Regions from separate parts of the Phosphitispora fastidiosa genome, predicted to be linked through region 1. Evidence: riboswitches for the same ligand, from Rfam matches in the RefSeq annotation. Region 1 holds a riboswitch; each other region holds the start of a gene.
What was found. A riboswitch is a leader RNA that binds a small molecule or an ion and turns the genes downstream of it on or off. The one in region 1 is predicted to bind cobalamin.
Positions count from the first base shown of each region.

Region 1 (4,834 bases):
AACCGGACAATCAATCAGTTTGGCAATATGTGCCGAACTCCCCAAGTCAACAGTCCCTGAAGATCCGTCAAAAACACCCATGACACCTTCCACCACTGCAATGTCTGCCTTGGGGGCAGACTTCAAAAATACTTTTTTCACAGTATCCTCGTCAAGAATCCAGGCATCCAGGTTCCGGCTCTTGTTTCCCGTGGCCATGGTGTGATATGTCGGGTCAATGTAGTCAGGTCCTACCTTATAGGGCTGGACATTAAACCCGGCTTCTGCCAATGCAGCCATAATACCTGTTGTTATAGTTGTTTTTCCCACTCCGCTGTGGGTCCCGGCTATCATAAACCTCGGTATTTTCATGTATTTTCCATCCTTAAGGTTATTTTAATCCGGCTCTGTCAGTTATTATAATCCGGCAGTCAGCCACTGCACTGCATAAACGGCAAGGCTGCCGGTTAGTACTGTAATCAGAGAAGTAAGATGCATTATTTTTACTGTATCCAGAATATGGGTCTTCCCCAGACCTATTTCCGGGTCTCCCATGTATGCCCGGAAAGACTCAATCCCCCCGTAATAGTTGACCCCGCCCAGGCGAATACCTAACGCCCCGGCTACAGCGGCTTCAGGGATACCGCTATTTGGGCTCGGGTGACCCGAGGAGTCCCTGGCAATGACCCTGAGGGCTTTATTTACCGGCTTTCCGGTTAATAGAAAGGCCATTATAAGAAATATCCCGGTCAGCCTTGCAGGGATATAATTGCAGAGGTCGTCAAACCTGGCTGAGGCCCACCCGAGTTCCTTGTATTTATCATTTTTATACCCTACCATGGAGTCAAGGGTATTAACCGCCTTATAGGCCATTGCCAACGGAGCTCCGCCAATAAATCCGTAAAACAGCGGTGCAATAATGCCATCAACAATGTTTTCAGCAACGGTCTCCACAGTTGCGCGGGAAATTTCGCCTTCATCAAGATTCTGGGTATCGCGGCCGACAATCCAGCCAACCTTTTTTCGCGCCTCAGACAAATTGCCTGTTTTAAGCAGTGTGTATATTTCCATAGCGGCGCTGCCCAGCCCTTTTACCGCAATGGTTGTGCTCAGGAACCAGATACTGGTGAACAGACCCAGCCAGTGGTTTATGATATAGGCTCCGGCAATAATTCCCCACATTATCAGGTATGTTGCCAGCACTGTAATGGCAGTAAGCAGCATACCCGATACTTTCAGGCCGACCACGGGGGCTGCCCATCTCCGGAGCTGTCTCTCCAGGGCATCTATCATTTTTCCGATCAGCACCACCGGGTGCGGAATCTGCCTGGGGTCGCCTATTATCAGGTCAACCACATAGGCGGCTGCTATTTGTATCATCTTAGACCGCTCCTTGCTCCTGCTGGCCTGATTTATCGTTTAATCCCATAATTTCATATACCTTATCCATATCCATACTGCCCCTGACCACCTCAGCCAGCTTATTAAAGTCCTTTTCACGCTGCTGGTAAACTGTCATTATTTCGCTGGCTTCCAGCGGCTCCCAGCCCTTCTGCTTTCTGAGCAGGTCAAGGATGTGTCTGCGGAAGGAATCATTATCAAATATCCCATGGATATATGTTCCGAAAACCATGCCATCTGAGCGGATTGCTCCATCAAGGATATCGACTTCCCTGGTAGACCTTTCAAATATCCGGAATGCAGGTATCACACCTTCTCCAATCTCGGAACGTCCCATGTGGATTTCGTACCCGGTTACCTCCTGTCCCTGCATCCCATCAAAAAAGAGACCTTTTCCTACAATCTTCGCATGAACCTGAGTGGTGATCTTATCAGGATCAAAAGTTGTTATCATATTTAACAGCCCCAGACCCTTCATGCTGTCAATATCTGACTCAGTGTGCAGCGGGTCATGAAGCTCAGTACCCAGTATCTGGAACCCTCCACAAACGCCCACAATGGGTATCCCTCTCTTTTCCTGGGCAATAATCTGAGCAAACAATCCGGATTTTTGAAGGAACGCCAGGTCGTGGATGGTATTCTTACTGCCCGGAATGATAACCATATCAGGATTGCCCAGCTTATTACCATTTGACACATACCTGAGCTGTACATCAGGCTCATCCGCCAGGCAGTCAAAATCAGTAAAATTGGAAATATGGGGCAGGTTAATCACAACTATATCCAGCTTGTTCTCAAGGACTCTGTCCGCTTCCTTAATGGTGTCCTCCGGAATTGTGTCTTCCTCCTGAACTTTGAAGCCCTGGAAATACGGAATAATTCCCACTACCGGAATCCCTGTTTTTTGCTCCAGGAACTCCACTGCAGGGTAAAACAGTTTGACATCACCACGGAACTTGTTTATTACCACCCCTTTTACCCGGGCCCTGTCGTCAGGGTCAAGGAGTTCAAGAGTGCCTACAACCGCAGCCAGGGCGCCCCCCTTGTCTATGTCAGCCACCAGCAGTACAGGACAGTCAGCCATTCTGGCAATCCTCATATTCACGATTTCTGTTGCCTGTAGGTTGACTTCAGCCGGACTGCCTGCACCCTCAATGACAATAATGTCAAATTCTGATCTAAGTTTGTTGAGGGAATTCTCAACCACATCAAGTGCCGTCATATTATACCTTTCATGATACTCCTTGGCAGAAAGGTTTCCCACCGGCCTGCCAAGGACAATGACCTGGGATGTAGCCTGACCGGTCGGCTTTAGCAGGACCGGGTTCATGACCACATCCGGGGCCAGACCGCAGGCTTCAGCCTGAACTACCTGAGCTCTGCCCATCTCGCCTCCGTCTTTGGTCACATATGAATTGAGGGCCATATTCTGTGATTTAAAAGGCGCCACCTTGTATCCGTCCTGCAGAAAAATTCTTCCCAAGGCTGCCACTAAAACACTTTTACCAACATGTGAGCCAGTCCCCTGAAACATGATACATTTAGAATTCATCATTTACTGCTGCCCCTTCCTTTTTCAGATCAATGGGATGTCCGGCAACTACCAGGTATGCCTTATCAGCTTCCGCGGCAATAATCTGATTGGCTTTTCCCACCAGTTCCTGATACTGCCTGCCGAGAAAATTATCTGAAACCAGTGTCATGCCCACCTCATTGGAGACAATGACAACATGGGCCTCAGTTTCTGCGGCTGCCTTGGCAAGAAAACCTATTTCCCGGAGAATCTCCGTTTGAAACTCTTTTTTAAAATCCCCACCGGTTTCCTGTTCCTTTTTAAACATCAGGTTACTCAAAAGCAGAGTCAGGCAGTCTAGCAAAATAACATCAGAACCATGGTTTTTTTCCCTGATAATTTCCGTCACCCGGTATGGTTCTTCAATCGTTTGCCAGATGTCAGGCCTTCTTTCCCGGTGGAGCCTGATGCGATGCCGCATTTCCTCATCCAGCGCCTGTGCTGTGGCGATATATGTAACTCTATGACCAAGTTTAGAGGTTAGCAGCTCGGCAAATTCACTTTTCCCGCTTCTGATACCTCCGGTAACAAAAATCAGTTTTCCTCTCATTAAGCACACTCCATAAGTATGTATTTGCCGGGATAGTATTATGTGTCATGACAAAACAAAATCCCCAGTCAACGACTGAGGACATGGTTATCAAGGCATAAAACCCCTGTGAAACAACCATAATCCTTTCTCTCGAAGGACTGTATGGTCACTTCCAGGCTGGTATCCTGGCTCCCGGATAAACATGCCGCTTACGCCTTCCCCTTCAAACGAGTGGCATCATGTAAGGGCACTCCCCGGTTACAGTGGCGGAGACCGCTCAGGCTTAACCTGATTCCCATTTTAAAAAAAACCCAGAAGTTACAAATATTTTTTTGTGATTTCAATTATATCATAGTTTTTCAGACTTGTCTGCAAATATTAAACATAAAATCCTATTCAATAATGAAATACTAGTATTAGCTGATATTTAAAACAAATTCAATTACCGTTTGGTGTACTATTGGAGGTAATAATATTGCTTTCCTGGAAAAAAGGCGCCCTAATCATTTCAGTGACGATTATTTTGCTTTATGCTGCGTTCATGGCAGGCTATTACGCTACATCCTTTCCTTCCTTCTGCGGTACCTGCCATGATGTAAAGCCGTATCTGGTGTCATGGCGGCAGTCTGCTCACAAGGACATTAATTGCCTTTACTGTCACGAACCAATGGGGTTCCTGGGTAAGCTCCATTCAAAATCCCGGGGCCTTAACTATCTCTATCAAGAATTAACCGGTCAGCACACAATTATTATAGAAGGACAGATTTTTGAACAAAACTGTGTTGCCTGCCACCTGGGGGATTATCATAATTACCCTGATACTGTAAGGCTTGATGCCAAACACTACCAATGGCTCAAGAGTGACCGCAAATGCCTGGAATGCCATAGGGCAGCAGGACACGGGGCCAATTTATTCACAGCAGAAAAGTTTAACCGGGATTAATCATGCCAGGGGGCAAATACCTCCTGACCCTGTCCATCAAGTCATCTGTAAGGTGGGGCAGGGGTTCAGGGTTAAAACCGGCTATTTCGATACGGTCCCTGATTACCGGCAGCAGTATCTTGGGGGCGCTGCTGGAAGCTAAGGCTGCGGCAATTCCGGGAGTAACCTCGCCTAAAAACGAATTGGCTATAATGATTCCAATGGGCCCCACAATCAGGTCAACTCGCCCGGAATTGTATATAATGGCATTTTCACCCGAAGCGCCTTCATTAGCCCCCGCTCTAAGCATGGCCGCAGCTGCCAGGGCATTGGTCCCAAAAGCGATAATTTCTATTTCTTCCGGGAACTCCTTCCTGAACCGTTCAATTATATATTTACCGATTCCGCCACCCTGACCGTCAATCAC
Region 1 covers NZ_JAHHUL010000001.1:136,482-141,315, forward strand. The annotation lists gene Ga0451573_RS00675 (cobyrinic acid a,c-diamide synthase CobB) at 1-351, opposite strand, end outside; gene cbiB (adenosylcobinamide-phosphate synthase CbiB) at 397-1,359, opposite strand; gene Ga0451573_RS00685 (cobyric acid synthase) at 1,361-2,932, opposite strand; gene cobU (bifunctional adenosylcobinamide kinase/adenosylcobinamide-phosphate guanylyltransferase) at 2,922-3,503, opposite strand; cobalamin riboswitch at 3,644-3,815, opposite strand; gene Ga0451573_RS00695 (NapC/NirT family cytochrome c) at 3,961-4,428, shown strand; gene Ga0451573_RS00700 (DUF3842 family protein) at 4,415-4,834, opposite strand, start outside.

Region 2 (4,834 bases), on a different contig from region 1:
TGACACCCGGCCGCAGCTGAATCCTGCGGCCATATTCCGCAGCCAGGTCTTTTTCGGCCACTCCCATAGCCAGCGCCAGACGGCTGCGGGGAGCCAGGGCATTGGTAACTACGGGGAAACTACTGTCAGCAACATTTTCAAAAATCACCATCGGATAACGGTGCTTCTTTTGCAGATCCATCATCAGGGTACTAATCTCATATTCCCGGGAAACATGACCGGGAATCCGCACAACTTCACCCTTTGCTTCAAGTTTTTCAATCAGATCACGCCAATCCTGGTTCATAATCCGCCTCCTTATTTAACAAATAAATCTTTCTCGGAAATGACCGTGGCATATGGTGAGGTGTTGTATGAGATTTTCCTTGCACTGATGCCGTTATGAGTCTTGCTGCCGGGGGATTGCAGTTTAGACTCATAGGCGGCAGTGCGGAAAACCGCTACAATGCCTCACCATATGCACCCACGGTCATTTCCGGAAGCCTGCCGGTTATATCAATCCGGCCCTCTTCAGGGAATCGTAAATCATTTTTGTCAGTATTGTTGCTCCAATGATTCCAACCGCTGCAGTAACAGCGGAAGAAACCAAAACTGCTGTCAGGGGAAGCTTCAGGATAACATACAACCCGGCTCCAACACATATATTCCCGGAAATATTGGCCAGGCACTGGGCGATAAAATGATGGCTCCATTTTTCCATGGACAACTTTTGGGCTGCCAGGGAATAAGCCAGGGAACCCAGCCCGTTGGCAGGAATAAAAAACACGGCCAGTGGGGAAAGCCCAGAAGCCACTGCGATCAATGCCTGGATTTCTCCCATAATGATTCCTGCCGGCTGGCGGAATACCAGGGTAATCAGTCCGGTAAAGGTAGCCCAGGTAATCCCGCCAATGATAACCAGCGGCGGCCATACCACGGCATCAATGTGGTGGGCAATCTGCTGGACCAACACAAATGCCACACCCAAAACCACGGCTCCAACAAGAGCCCTGGTATCAGTCCTCCAAAAAGACTTGGCCAACATAGATACATTAACTTCCTGTGAATTTGTTTTCATTACGACAACCTCCTAAATGTTATTATGGTAAATTATCAGTAAACCGGCTGCAGCCATCAGAAGAATTGCAAGGGTTTCCCCCCGCGTGATTCTCAGTTCGTCAAGAAAGGTCCTCTCCCGGTGTCGCCCAAAGCCGCGCAGTTCCATGGCCAGAGCGGTTTCCCCTGCTCTCCTGAAGGACCGGAAAAGAAATGGCATGGTCACCGGCAGCAGGGCAGTAATTTTTTGGAAGGGATTTTTCATTGGCACCCCCCTGGCAGACTGGCTCTCCAGGATTGATGCCAATTCGTGTTCCATCAGGGGCAAAAACCTCATCGCCAATCCTGCCAGCATGGCAAAACGGTAGGGAACACCGACCTTAACCAGAAACAGCACCAGGTCGGACGGGGAAGTCCAATGTAAAAACTGCATCCCCGCCAGTACAATTGCAGCGAGGCGCAGCACTGCGGTTAAAGCAAGCGGGACAGCGCCGCTGTATATTTCCAGGGGACCTAAAACCAATATTGGGTAACCTTCCCTGCAGAAAAGCAGTTGGATAACCAGTAGCTGCAGCGCTGCCAGACCCAGAACCACAAAGGGATGATAAAAGGTCCGCAGGGATATCCCTGCCGCCAGTGAAGTGAGCAAAACGACTACAGGCAAAAGAGCCAGAACTCCGTAATTGGAATTCAACACCGCCAGAATTACAATCAGGGTCAGCCAGGAGAGCTTAGTCCTGGGGTCAAGCCGGTCAATCCATGTACCCCTGTTTTTATATCCTTCAAACAGCGCCAATGGCTGCCCCTCCCTCCAAAACGTCCCCGGGATTACTCTCGGTTCGCAAAATACGCCCGGCTGCAAAACTACTCCCCGTTCCAAAGTCCAGCCCAATACTGCGGAACTCCTCCAGGTGAGAACTCAATTGGGCAGTAGGGATATCGATACAAATTTGGTGTTTGAACATCCCCACTATCCGGTGGGCATATTGAGCTGCCAGGCCCAGGTCATGAGTCACCAGAAGGACAGCCCCCCCCTCTGCCGCCACCTGTGACAACAACTGCATAATAAGCTCGGCTGTTTCACGGTTAAGTCCTGAAGTGGGTTCATCGGCAATAATGATTTTGGGTTCAGCAGCCAGGATAGAGGCCAGAGCCAAGAGCTGCCTCTGACCGCTGCTCAGCCTTTGGGGATGCCGGCTGCGGTACTCAAAAAGTCCGGTAAACCTGAGGACACGGTTCACTCTTTGCATAACCTCATCGCGGGGAATTTTCCTTATCTTCAGAGCAAAAGCAGCTTCTTCCTCAACAGAGTTGGCAAATATCTGGTAGTCGGGATTTTGGAAGAGAAAACCCACTTCCCGGCGAATATCCCAGATACTGTTTTTATTCAACTCCCGGCCCAGCACCCTTACTACACCCTGCTGTGGGGAAACCAAGCCGTTAAAGTGTTTCGCCAGGGTAGTCTTTCCCGAACCGTTTAGCCCGACCAATGCGGCCACTTCCCCTATCCTGATCTCAAGACTGACATCTCTGCAGCCTTGCAGAGAACCCTCATAGGAATAACTGCAGTTTTCGAGAGAGGCTGCCGTTTCCCCGGGACCGCTGACCTGTAACAACCCTGGGGAAAAACCCGCAGCAGCACCAGACATAACCGGTGCCGGCCTTGCCGAATCCTGAACTATACACCCGTCATGCATAAGTATAAAACGAGTCCCGTATTCACTTAGTTCTTCCGGATGGTCTGTGACCAGAATAATACCACAGTCACCGCTGCGGCTCAGCCTGCCCAGCCTCTTATAAATATCCCTCCTTCCCGGCGGGTCCATCTCGGCTGCCGGTTGGTCAAGAACCAGCACTTTTGGCTTCATTGCCAGCACTCCGGCAAGTACCGCCCTTTGTGCTTCTCCGCCGGACAGCGTCTCCGGGGAACGGTCCTCAAACCCGCTTAATCCAACGAAATCGAGCGCTTCGTCAATCCGCCTGCTCACCTCTGCTCTGTCCAGGGCCATATTTCCAGGGCCAAAGGCAACATCTTCAGCAATAGTTGTGCTGAACAACTGGTTCTGCGGGTCCTGCATCATATAACCGACTGTTCCGGCCATTTCGGGCAGGACAGCCTCAGCAAGGTTGATCCCGGCAACTGTAACCTTGCCTGCCATATGTGCCGGGAAGAAATGAGGTACCGCCCCGGTCAGGCAGTGGCACAGCGCTGTTTTCCCGGAAGCCACCGGCCCGGAAATTACCACAAACTCCCCATGGGTGACCACCAGCTCTATATCAGAGAGCGCCGGCACATCCTGCCCTGCAAAAACCAGGCTTTTAATAGAAACGTCAACAAGTTTGGACACAACACACCCCCCTGCACCATGCTTAAAAACAGAAAAAATCCACGCCATCAAATGAGCGCGGACTTTACCTTCATCCAGGCCTGAACCGTGTCCGGCAGACCTGGCAGGGAAAATGCTGATTATAAACAAAAAACCACGCCATAAACTACTGGCGCGGATTTTTCCATCATCCCTCAACCCAGGCCGGCCTTACTCTCGAGACACGGCTTAGTATGTTCCGGGCAGGTCTCCTGACTCAGGGTCAACACCTCTCCTGCCCCTTCCCCCTTTAAAGGGTGGTATGGCAGCGGCTAACCTTCACAGTGGCGGGTCCGTCCGGGATTTGCACCCGGTTCCCTATTCTCCCTTGCGGGCACCTGGAACACTTGGATATTTAACTGTCTTTGTCTCTATTTTATAAATATCATCTGGTTGTGTCAACGTATTTTTTGCAATAAAAACAAAAGTTCATCACTTTCATCCGCCTTTTTCCGGCAATGTAAATAGTATAATTCAAAGGGAAAAAACTACTTTAGATAGAATATTAATGACAACGGCTATTTCGAAAGCCATATTAAATGGCAGAAGCCTTATTATGCAGCGTTTATTCACCGGACTGTTATTGAAAAGGATGTAATGAACCCAATGCTAAAAGTTATCCATGTGACTAAGAAATTTAAAAACACCACAGCGGTAGATGATATCAGTTTTACCCTTGACCCAGGCACCATTGTGGGTCTGCTGGGGCCTAACGGCGCTGGGAAAAGCACTACTCTGAAAACCATAGCGGGACTTCTGCGCAAGGATAGCGGTGAAATTACCATTGCCGGCCATGTAAATACCTCTACGGAGGCTAAAAAAAGGTTTTCTTATGTGCCGGAAACACCGGAACTCTATGAAATGCTGACAGTCCGGGAACACCTGCAGTTTATTGCCTATGCCTATAATGTCCCTGACTGGGCCGAAAAAGTGACCAAACTCTTTGCCAGATATGATCTGCTCGATAAACAGGATAAGCTGGCCAAAGAGCTTTCCAAAGGGATGAAACAAAACTGCTTTTCCGGGAGTTGAGTGAACAGGGGAAAACCGTTTTTGTCAGCACACACCTGTTGGACAGTATTGAAAATCTCTGTCACCGGGTACTTGTAATGAAAAACGGCAAGATTATCGCTGACGGGGATATTGATGCTTTGCGCTCTCAATTAGCGGACGGTGCAAATTACTCTCTCGAAGAGTTGTTTTTGGGAGTGACCGGGGATGAATGACTACAGTCTCCTGATAAAAAAAGACCTTTGGACAGTAAAAAATCATATCAAAGAAATAAAAAACAATCCCAAGCGTCTCATACCATACCTGTTGGGATTGTTATGGATAGGTTCTTTGGTTTTTTCCACTATGATAAGAATAAAGCATGGCCCCACAGAAACCCAGGTTTCCCTGGGACCCCAGGTAACTGGAGCCGTCTTTACGGT
Region 2 covers NZ_JAHHUL010000003.1:242,684-247,517, reverse strand. The annotation lists gene Ga0451573_RS05140 (UbiD family decarboxylase) at 1-286, opposite strand, end outside; gene Ga0451573_RS05135 (hypothetical protein) at 491-1,057, opposite strand; gene Ga0451573_RS05130 (energy-coupling factor transporter transmembrane component T family protein) at 1,070-1,831, opposite strand; gene Ga0451573_RS05125 (ABC transporter ATP-binding protein) at 1,818-3,383, opposite strand; cobalamin riboswitch at 3,587-3,758, opposite strand; gene Ga0451573_RS05120 (ABC transporter ATP-binding protein) at 4,008-4,433, shown strand; gene Ga0451573_RS05115 (ATP-binding cassette domain-containing protein) at 4,430-4,627, shown strand; gene Ga0451573_RS05110 (putative ABC exporter domain-containing protein) at 4,620-4,834, shown strand, end outside.
Region 2: linked by a shared signal. The riboswitch ahead of Ga0451573_RS05125 (ABC transporter ATP-binding protein) and the one ahead of cobU (bifunctional adenosylcobinamide kinase/adenosylcobinamide-phosphate guanylyltransferase) in region 1 are both predicted to bind cobalamin.

Region 3 (4,834 bases), on a different contig from region 1:
GGTATCTTTATATAATTCCAGCAGGCGCTCTCCGCCTACCAGGATATCAGCTTCATTTATCAGTCGGGAGGCTTCGGGAGTTATGTAGTCCGGGTGGCCGGGGCCAACCCCAATTACCTGTATTAAATTGGCCACTTCATTTCCCTCCCAATCTCCAAGGCGTTTGCATCAGCCGCCAGGACCTCACCTGCCATGGTGAAAAGAACCACACCTACCCGGAGTTCCCCGAATACATGCTCCATAGCCCGGGCAGCCGCTCTGGCGGCAACCATATCCATTACCTGCATTAAGCCATTGTTCCGGAGTATCTCCAGGGCCTCTTCCGAGGTATTGGCTTCCAGCACACTTCCGATAATCCGGGGGCCTGCTCCCTGTAAGCCTGCATATGCGGCCAGGGTTTCCAGCCTGGCATCAGACACCTTATTATGAGTATGAAAACACCCTGCCGCAACCTTGGCAAGCTTACTGTGATGCCCGATCAGGATAACATTTTTGATTCCCAGTCTGACAGACTCTTTTAACATATATCCCACAAAATTACTCATTTGAACAACTGCCTCTGCCGGGATCCCCAGCTTTCCGGCAGCCCACTTTTCGCCAAGCCTGCCAGGTGTCAGGCAGATGGTTGTATACCCGTAAGCCATGGCCTGGCTTATCTGGGGCACCAGTGATTTTTTGAAGGCATCTTCAGACATCGGCTCAACTATTCCAGTTGTGCCCAGTATCGAAATGCCGCCTTCTATCCCCAGCTTGGGATTAAGGGTTTTCCTGGCTGCCGCGGCGCCGCCGGGAACACTGACTTCAATAATCACCCCTGCACCAGCGGGGATGAATTTACTTACCGCTTCTGTAATCATCTGCCGCGGTACAGGATTAATAGCCGCTTCTCCCACAGGTATCTGAAGGCCGGGCTTGGTAACTATCCCTACTCCGGGGCCCCCGGTGACAGAAACTCCCGATGTTGCGCTCTTACCGGCCTTAACCAGTATTTTGAGTCCATTGGTCACATCAGGGTCATCACCGGCGTCCTTGATTACTTCAGCAGTTATATATTCTTTTTCCGGAAAAACGTTTTCAATGGGTACGGTAATTACCCTGCCCTGTGGATTAATTATTTGGGCGGTCTCGATTACCTCGTGCCGGTACAGCATTATCACCGCAGCCTGGGCAGCCGCAGCCGCACTCGCACCGGTGGTAATCCCCGGGCGGAGTTCTCTGTCATCTCCCATAGGCATTCACATCCCCGTTTACATTAGCAAGAATCATTTTCCTGGCCTCCCCGATAGTCAGAGGCAGTTCGCCAACAGCCATATGGTCCCGTTTAGCCAGAATCTCTGCCAGGTGGGCAACTCTGGGAAGCCGCAGCTGGGCGCTTCTGACAGTTTCCTTCCGGCTGAAAACCTCTGCGGGTGTCCCTGCCAGCAGGATATGCCCCATATGAAGGATAAAAATTCTATCAGCATACAGGGGTACCAAATCAACATCATGTGTCGCCATTAAAATTGTAATTCCCTCTTTTTTATTGAGTTTTACCAGTAACTCCATTATTTCCCTGACCCCTGCCGGATCAAGTCCTGCAGTAGGCTCATCAAGAATAATAATATCAGGCTTCATCGCCAGGACTCCCGCTATTGCAGCCCTTTTTTTCTGACCGTAACTCAGGTAGTGCACAGGTTTATTTATCAGATGCGGTATTCCTACCATCTCCAGAGATTCCCTGACCCTTTGACCGACTTCATCGGAAGTCATTTTCAGGTTAATCGGACCAAAAGCCACATCATCCCCGACAGTTGGCGCAAATAGCTGGTCATTAGGGTCTTGAAACACAAAACCTATCCTTTTGTATAATTCTTCTCTGGAAAATTCCCGGAAGGGCCTGCCTTCAATTTTAATTTCACCGAGTTCAGGTTTCAGCAATCCGGTGATAACCTTAAAAAAAGTAGTTTTCCCCGACCCGTTGGGTCCCAGGAGTATGGTAAACTGCCCCCTGGGAATTTCCATCTCCACTCCCTCCAGAGCCTTAGTGCCATCACTGTATGTGTACTGCACCTGGTGTACATCAATAATCATTAATGCTTCCCCCTAAATTGACAGTCAGGCAGTCTTTTTGTATCTCTGTCCGGCGATATCTCCGTTATATCCCCTTATCTGCATGGCTGAAAAGGTATTTTCAGCCCGGTCATAGGCCCGGATAAATACCATTGCCATAAGTGTGCTGGTTGAATTCACAGCCTTCTTCCACCCTGCCGGGTTCCTCCAGTCAGGATAACCCAGCCTCATGGCCTGTGCCTGCCTGATCCGCATCCCTTCATCCCATAAAACAAAGAGATACCGGTAGGTAAGCAGCAGAATCTCAACGATTACCCTTGGAATGCGGAACCATATCAGGGCATATCCCAATTCATGTACAGGGGTAGTCAGGCTCAAACATAACAGGATGGAAACACTGCTGATAATTCTCAGCAAAACCGTAGTCCCCAGAATCAGGCCTTCCCCGTAAATTTTTATTTCCCAGCCCTGTATCTCCAGACTAAAGACCTGACTGCCCTGATGAAATAACGCCATAAAAATGAAAACCACAATTCCCAGGATAACAGGTGGCAGCATCCTGCCCACGATAATTTTAAACGGTACTCTGATAACCAACATCAATGCTGCTGTCAATGCAAATATGAAGAGCGGCAGTTTAAAGCCCGGTAGACCGACAACTGCGGCAAGGGCTAAAACTGACACCAGTACCTTTACTCTGGCATCCATTCTGGTAAAGGTGTTATCTCTCTGGGCAAAAGCATCAACCATCAAGTAAGATTCCTTAACCATCGTTCTTCCCCGCCTTTGTAACAAATATTTTGTGCCACTGGTATCCCACCACTGCTCCGGCGGCAAACCCTCCGACTGCAAATAAAAACAGCCCCAGGTTGCCTTCTATGTTTACCAGTGGTTCCTTTGCGGACACACCGGTTACCTCCTCCATTTTACTATCAACAAGGTCATCTGTCCCCTGCCACTTTTCTCCGGCTGATACTGATAGTGGGAATAACAGGAGAAACATTATTGTCAGGACAGGAATCAAATTCCGCCGTATTTCATCTCTGATTCTCTGCATTTTGGCTTTCCCCCTCACCTGTCTCCTGAAGCACACCCAGTTTTTTGAGAATGTCAGGTCTGACTTTGGCTATGTATGTGACCATGCCTCCGGTAACCACTCCTTCCAGCAGCGCTAAGGGAAGTTGGGTCGGCATAAACAGGCCCAGAAATGTCAGGAAGGCCTTAAGCATTGACTGGTCATTAATTCCCGGCATTCCCAGAGCTAATTGGAATGAAGTGGTTGAATAAACTGCCAGGTCTCCGAAAACACCGGCCAAAAATGCCGCGATTCCCAGAGACAGCCCGGCTTTCCTGCCCAGCCAGAATACTCCGAAGCCGGTCAGGGATCCGACAACCCCCATGGAAAAGACATTGGCGCCAAGTGTGGATAACCCGCCATGGGCAAAAAACAGCGCCTGCAGGAGAAGGGCCACCACTGCCAGGACCATGCTGACAAAAGGACCGACCAGAATAGCAGCCACCGGTGTCCCAGCCGGATGGGATGAAGTGCCGGTAACAGGTACCGGAATTGGCAGCAGCGATATAAAGAACACGGCTGCACTGACCAGTCCCAGCAGTGGCTTATATGCCATTACCCTTTGAGTACGCCAGGTTATGTCATAAACCCCTTTGGCAACAAAGACTGATGCTGCCCCGTACCAGGCGACTGCCCATTTTCCGACCAGAAATCCATCCTGTATATGCATTATTTCATCTCCATTTTTTCATTAAATTGTTAGAACCGGCTTTACCTAACTTAATATACACAAATACATCCGTAAAAATTAAAAATCCCAGTCTGGGTAGACTGGGAAAAGTACTGTTAACTAAAGTACTGTTTCAATGTCCACCTGCCTTTCAATCGAAGGTATAACGGTGTACCTAAGATAGGCAGGTCTCCTGACTCCAGTTCATCGTCCCCCGCGCCTTCCCGGGCATGAGCCCAGTGGCATATATTGCGGGTTTCTCCCTGTTACAGTGGCGGGACCGTGCTGGATTTGCACCAGCTTCCCTTTTCAACCCTGTTACGGGTCACCTATCTGTTAAATTTAATCATATCTAATTTTATCTTATTATAACACCTTCAAATTATTCCTTCAAGGGTTGTTCAAATATTTCGTAAATTACTTTGCATTTCCTTCTTTCTCATGTCTCCTGACAATGCGTATATCTGTCTCTACCAACAACCGGTAGACCTTGCACATTTGTATTATTCTTGAAGTGGTCCTCTCACCGAGGTGTTCCTCCAGCTCAGCCAGATCCAGGTTTGTAGTCATGACGGTTGGCAGCCTGTTATTCATCCGGTAATTGAGAATCGAGTAAATCTTGTTGGCGGTCCAGTCAGTATAATTATGTGCCCCCATATCATCCAGTACCAGGACCTCAACTTTTCTGGCAGTATCCATCAAATCCTGCTCAGTGTACTCATAGGAGCGGTCAAAGGTAGCCCTGATCTGATCCAAGAGGTCAGGAACAACCACAAACAACACCTCTTTACCACAGTCCAGAAGGGCATTGGCTATGGCACAGGCCAGAAATGTTTTGCCGCCGCCCACCGGTCCGGTCAGCAGAATACCGTCGGGAACAATGTTTTCCTTAATATCCCGGGTAAACTTCTGAGCGGCCGCAAAAGCAGCAGCAGCATTATCGTAATAGGTTCTCCCATTAATGGAATCCCGATGGTTTTTAGAATAATACCTTGAACTGAACCGGCTGAAATTGTAGTCCCGCATTTCCTTACTCATCC
Region 3 covers NZ_JAHHUL010000009.1:30,054-34,887, reverse strand. The annotation lists gene cbiE (precorrin-6y C5,15-methyltransferase (decarboxylating) subunit CbiE) at 1-135, opposite strand, end outside; gene cbiD (cobalt-precorrin-5B (C(1))-methyltransferase CbiD) at 123-1,229, opposite strand; gene Ga0451573_RS09735 (energy-coupling factor ABC transporter ATP-binding protein) at 1,219-2,070, opposite strand; gene cbiQ (cobalt ECF transporter T component CbiQ) at 2,095-2,820, opposite strand; gene Ga0451573_RS09725 (hypothetical protein) at 2,813-3,106, opposite strand; gene Ga0451573_RS09720 (energy-coupling factor ABC transporter permease) at 3,087-3,794, opposite strand; cobalamin riboswitch at 3,961-4,142, opposite strand; gene Ga0451573_RS09715 (ATP-binding protein) at 4,212-4,834, opposite strand, start outside.
Region 3: linked by a shared signal. The riboswitch ahead of Ga0451573_RS09720 (energy-coupling factor ABC transporter permease) and the one ahead of cobU (bifunctional adenosylcobinamide kinase/adenosylcobinamide-phosphate guanylyltransferase) in region 1 are both predicted to bind cobalamin.

Region 4 (4,834 bases), on a different contig from region 1:
TTACTGTGTTTAATGGTAAGATGTTAAAATGATTATTTTAAGATGTTCAAAAGAAACATTATAAGATATCAGCGTTTTATTTTAAACATAATAAGTTATCAATCAGGCCACGAAGGTCGGGAGGTTTGCTGAAGCAATCCCGTGTTTGTGGTTTTTTAATTTTGTGGAGGTGACTTACATGCATATTCCTGATGGTTTCCTTGATACAAAAATGATAGCTGCATCTCTGGCAGTAAGCGCTCCTTTGGTAGGTGTGGCTGTGGCCAGGACTAAAAAGGTTTTTGATGACCGGCAGATACCCAAAATGAGTGTTATGGCTGCATTTATCTTTGCAGCCCAGATGGTAAATTTTCCAATCGCCGGCGGGACTTCGGGACACCTTTTGGGAGCGGCCTTGGCAGCAATACTGCTGGGACCGTGGAGCGCTGTCCTGATAATGACAACAGTCCTGATAATCCAGTGCCTGGTTTTCCTGGACGGTGGCTTAACAGCGCTGGGAGGAAATATTCTGCTGATGGGAATTGTGGCGCCCTGGGTAGGCTGGTGGGTGTATCGGCTTTTTGCAGGGAAATCAACTGATCGGATCAGAGTGCTGGGAGCAACTTTTTTGGCTGGCTGGTGTTCAACAATTGCGGCATCGGTGGTTGGGACCCTTCTGATTGTGTTTTCCGGCTATGTTACCCTAAATATTGCTCTCCCTGCCATGCTGGGTTGGCATGTGCTGATCGGTGTAGGTGAAGGTCTGATAACATCAGTTGTGGTGGCCTATCTTACCCAGGTTAAATCCGAGCTGGTTTTTCAAAAACAGAAGGCGTGAGGTGATATATATGAAAAAAGGTGTTTTTTTAGCTCTCTTAGTGTCCCTGGCTATTGCGGCTTTTCTCTCTCCCTTTGCTTCCACAAGTCCTGATGGTCTGGAACGGGTAGCTGAAGATAAAGGGTTCCTTCACCTTAGTGAAGGAAAACAAGTGGTTAAATCCCCCATGCCTGATTATGTTATGCCCGGAGTGAAAAATGAGACTACTGCCGGCAGCCTTGCAGGTGTGGCCGGTACCCTAATTACTTTTGCTGTGATGTATGGGGTCGGAAAAATATATATCAGGAAATCCCGCCGTGTAGGTGGCCGTCAGTGAAAATTGCGGTAATCGACGGACAGGGGGGAGGAATCGGAAGGGTTATTGTCGAAAGGCTCAGAAAAGACCTTCCTGAGGATACAGAGATAATTGCCCTGGGGACAAATGCCCTGGCTGCTGCCCAGATGATAAAGGCCGGGGCCAATGAAGGGGCCAGCGGTGAAGCGGCGGTTGTTTACAACTCCCCAAAAGCGGACCTGATAATGGGTACAATCAATATCATCATGCCAAATTCCATGCTTGGCGAATTTACGGCACCTATGGCTGAAGCTGTAGTCGGGAGCAGTGCGCAGAAAATATTACTTCCATTGACCCGAAGCAGTGTGAAAATAGTCAGGATTAGGGAAGAACCGCTGCCGCACTTGGTTGAGGCTGCGGTGCATGAAGTTAAGAAGATTTTGGAGGTGGGTACAGGTGTGTGAGGCAAATGCGTATATCTTAAAAGACGGTGTTGAGGAGCTGTTTCTGGAGAGTGTGGATAAAGTTGTTTCACGTGAAGATGGCATTCTGTTGGAAAACATTTTTGGGCAGCAAAAGCTGGTAAGGGCAAGGATTAAGGAAATGGCCCTGGTGAACCACAGAATTATCCTGGAGAAAACTGAGTAAACATCAAATACAAAATCTTCTGGACATGGCAGTCTTTGTCATGCTACAATAATTATATCAAAGCGGAATAACAAAAAAACTACAAAATAAGCAGAATAAGTGCCTTTGCCTCCACCAGGAGGAGGGCTTAAAAGGGAAGCCGGTGTGAGTCCGGCACGGTCCCGCCACTGTATGGGGGAGTCTCTCTGCAGAATGCCACTGGAAATTTTCCGGGAAGGCGCAGAGGGGCGGTGAACCTGAGTCAGGAGACCTGCTTGTTCTGAGATCACTGACCCACGACGGATGGGAGGGTTGGATTTTCGGTATGCCTGACATATAACTCTCTGCCATGGGTAGGGAGTTTCGTTCTTTCCTGCCACTGAACAGGCTAAACACACAAAAATCAAATAAATGTATTGAATGAGTGCCTCTGCCTCCACCAGGAGGAGGGCTTAAAAGGGAAGCCGGTGTGAGTCCGGCGCGGTCCCGCCACTGTATAGGGGAGCCTCTCTGCAGAATGCCACTGGAAATTTTCCGGGAAGGCGCAGAGGGGTGGTGAACCTGAGTCAGGAGACCTGCTTGTTCTAAGTTCACTGGACCCACGACAGATGGGGGGGTGGGGTATGAGAATACCTGATATTAATCTCTCCATAGATTTCTGGGGAGATTTTTTAGTTTGTCAGAGGACATTACTTTGGTTGAATACTAATTATTTAGGGGTTGAGACAGAATGAAAAAGCATAAGCTTAATAAAGGTTTTATCGGTTTGCTGATATTTATATTTCTTTTTGGCAGTATTGTTCCGGTAGGTTTAACTGAACCTGCTGCTGCCGAGGAAAGCACTGTTACTTATTCCGCTGATGAGTTAGCTGATAAAGCTGTTGAATTTATCAATGGGAAGTTTGTATCTGGAGAAGGTATTGATGGGTATACGGCTTACATACTGACAATTGCCGGAGAAGACCTTACAAGCGGGCAGTGGATCAGAGACGGTAAGAGCCTAAAACGCGAAATCCAAGATCTGACCGACTTGGTAGGTGATGATGTTAATTTGATATCCTATATTACAGCCACCCAGAACAATGACGGCAGCTTTGGACCATATGCCAATATGTATGGGACCAGAACAGCTCTGCAGGCTCTGGCTGTGACACGAGGCGACCTTGAGCCTGAATCCGCGGCTGCCATCAGGGTGAATGATGCCATAACCAATGCCGTTAACTATTTCAAGGCTCTGGGTTATCAAGACGGGGAACTGACTTATGAGGCCGCGGGGTGGGATTTTGATTATCGCTGTGTGGAAGCCCTTGTTGCAGCAGGTGAAGACATCTCTGAAGTGGGTGACTGGGTATATGACGGGCTGTCTTTAGGGGAAACAGTTATTAGCTCTGCAACCGCCGCTGCTGCCGACAGTGCGAACCTCAGTGCGGCAGATTTGGCCAAAGAACTCAGTGCCCTCTATGCCGCTGCTCCGGAATCGGCTGAAGTTATTGCTGATTTGGCTGACGCTATCAAGGGAAAGGCGGGTACGGTTTCCGGACAGGTTTACTTTGGCAGCAGTATTTACGATAATACGGTTGTCCTGACTGCTCTCGGCAGGACTGGCACCCTTTCCGGTATTGATGAGGAAGGTGCGCTGGCTTATATTAACAGCTTCAAGACTGTAGTCAATGATTACTATGGCAATTCCATTGGCATTGCCTGGGGTGGCTGGGAACCCAAGGAAGCAGACCTGACGGCCCAGATTCTTACAGCTCTCAGCTTCTTTGACGGGGCTCACGACAATGAGAGTCAGGTGTACCCGGATATTCAGGGAGGGCTGGCATACTTGAGAAGTGTTCAGGATGCTAATACGGCAGCAGTTAAGGTGCAGTGGGACAGTACCGCCGCCACTGCCGAGGCTCTGATTGCCCTGAAGTCTCTCGGGGAAGTCTATACCGGTTCTGAGTCAGCATGGGTGTTAGACTCTCAGACCAAAACAATTGCCCAGTTATTGCTGGCAGTTAACGCCTGGGATGACACCTCACGAACTGACCGGCTTTCAGGCATCCTGGCAGGGCGGCAGAAGATATCTGAACCTGGGCAGGGCTCTTTTGAAGACAGTGTCTACAGTGATATGTGGGCATATATTGCCCTTGGTGAAGCGGGTAAAATTGCTGATATCAATACAACTGACGCGGTAACATACATATTATCCAAACAGAGTACCACTGAAGCAGTATATGGCGGGTCATGGGGTGAAAGCTTTTTCGGCACATATTATGAAGATGTTTTGTCAAGTATTCAGGCAGTACGTGCGCTAGGTTATTTCCCTGAAGCCGATACTAACCCAACTGTCGAGGAAGCTGTCTATAATGGTTTAAATTATCTTATTAGAGTTCAGCAGGATGACGACAGTGTGTTTTACGTCTGGGATGATGCCGCAGTTGACACCGCAGAACTGATAGTAATGCTGCGGGAGACCGGTTGTGACCCTGAAGGTGATCACTGGACCAAAACATCAGGTGCAACCCGGGTGAATCCGGTATCATATCTGCTGACAGGAACCTTCAATGAAGATGACGGCAGTTTTGGAAGTTCCCAAAATATTGGCAGTGCTGCCGCAGTCCTTTACGGGTGTATTGCCATGGAGAATGCGGATATCGTGGGTACTGTGGAAAACGGGCTGAAATACCTGAATGACCAGTACTTAGATGACGGGACTGACGAAAACGATACCTACTTATTAGAACAATATGGCGGCGAAAGGGCTTCTATTGCCCTAAGCCTTGCATCTCAGGATATAGCTTCCGGCCAATGGAGCAGGGGCGGTGATACCCTGGCGGACAGGATAATTGCAAAAGCTGCGGGAGTAACGGAAGCGGATACCGTGATTGACACGGCTAAAGCACTTGTCAGTCTGAGCGGGATGACAGGTGAAAATGCCGCCCTGCAACGCAGCCGTTTGGTTGGGATGATTGCAACCAAACAGTTGGAAGACGGGAATTTCTCCGATGGGGAAATATATAACGAAATGTGGCCTTACCTGGCGCTGACCCTGGCAGACGGATGGGATATGCTGGCTGCTGAAAAGAGGGCGGCGGCCAGAGACTGGCTGATTGATGCCCAGACAGAGG
Region 4 covers NZ_JAHHUL010000002.1:301,979-306,812, reverse strand. The annotation lists gene Ga0451573_RS03775 (energy-coupling factor ABC transporter permease) at 179-817, shown strand; gene Ga0451573_RS03770 (PDGLE domain-containing protein) at 828-1,133, shown strand; gene Ga0451573_RS03765 (DUF3842 family protein) at 1,130-1,555, shown strand; gene Ga0451573_RS03760 (CooT family nickel-binding protein) at 1,548-1,739, shown strand; cobalamin riboswitch at 1,820-2,011, shown strand; cobalamin riboswitch at 2,124-2,315, shown strand; gene Ga0451573_RS03755 (S-layer homology domain-containing protein) at 2,449-4,834, shown strand, end outside.
Region 4: linked by a shared signal. The riboswitch ahead of Ga0451573_RS03755 (S-layer homology domain-containing protein) and the one ahead of cobU (bifunctional adenosylcobinamide kinase/adenosylcobinamide-phosphate guanylyltransferase) in region 1 are both predicted to bind cobalamin.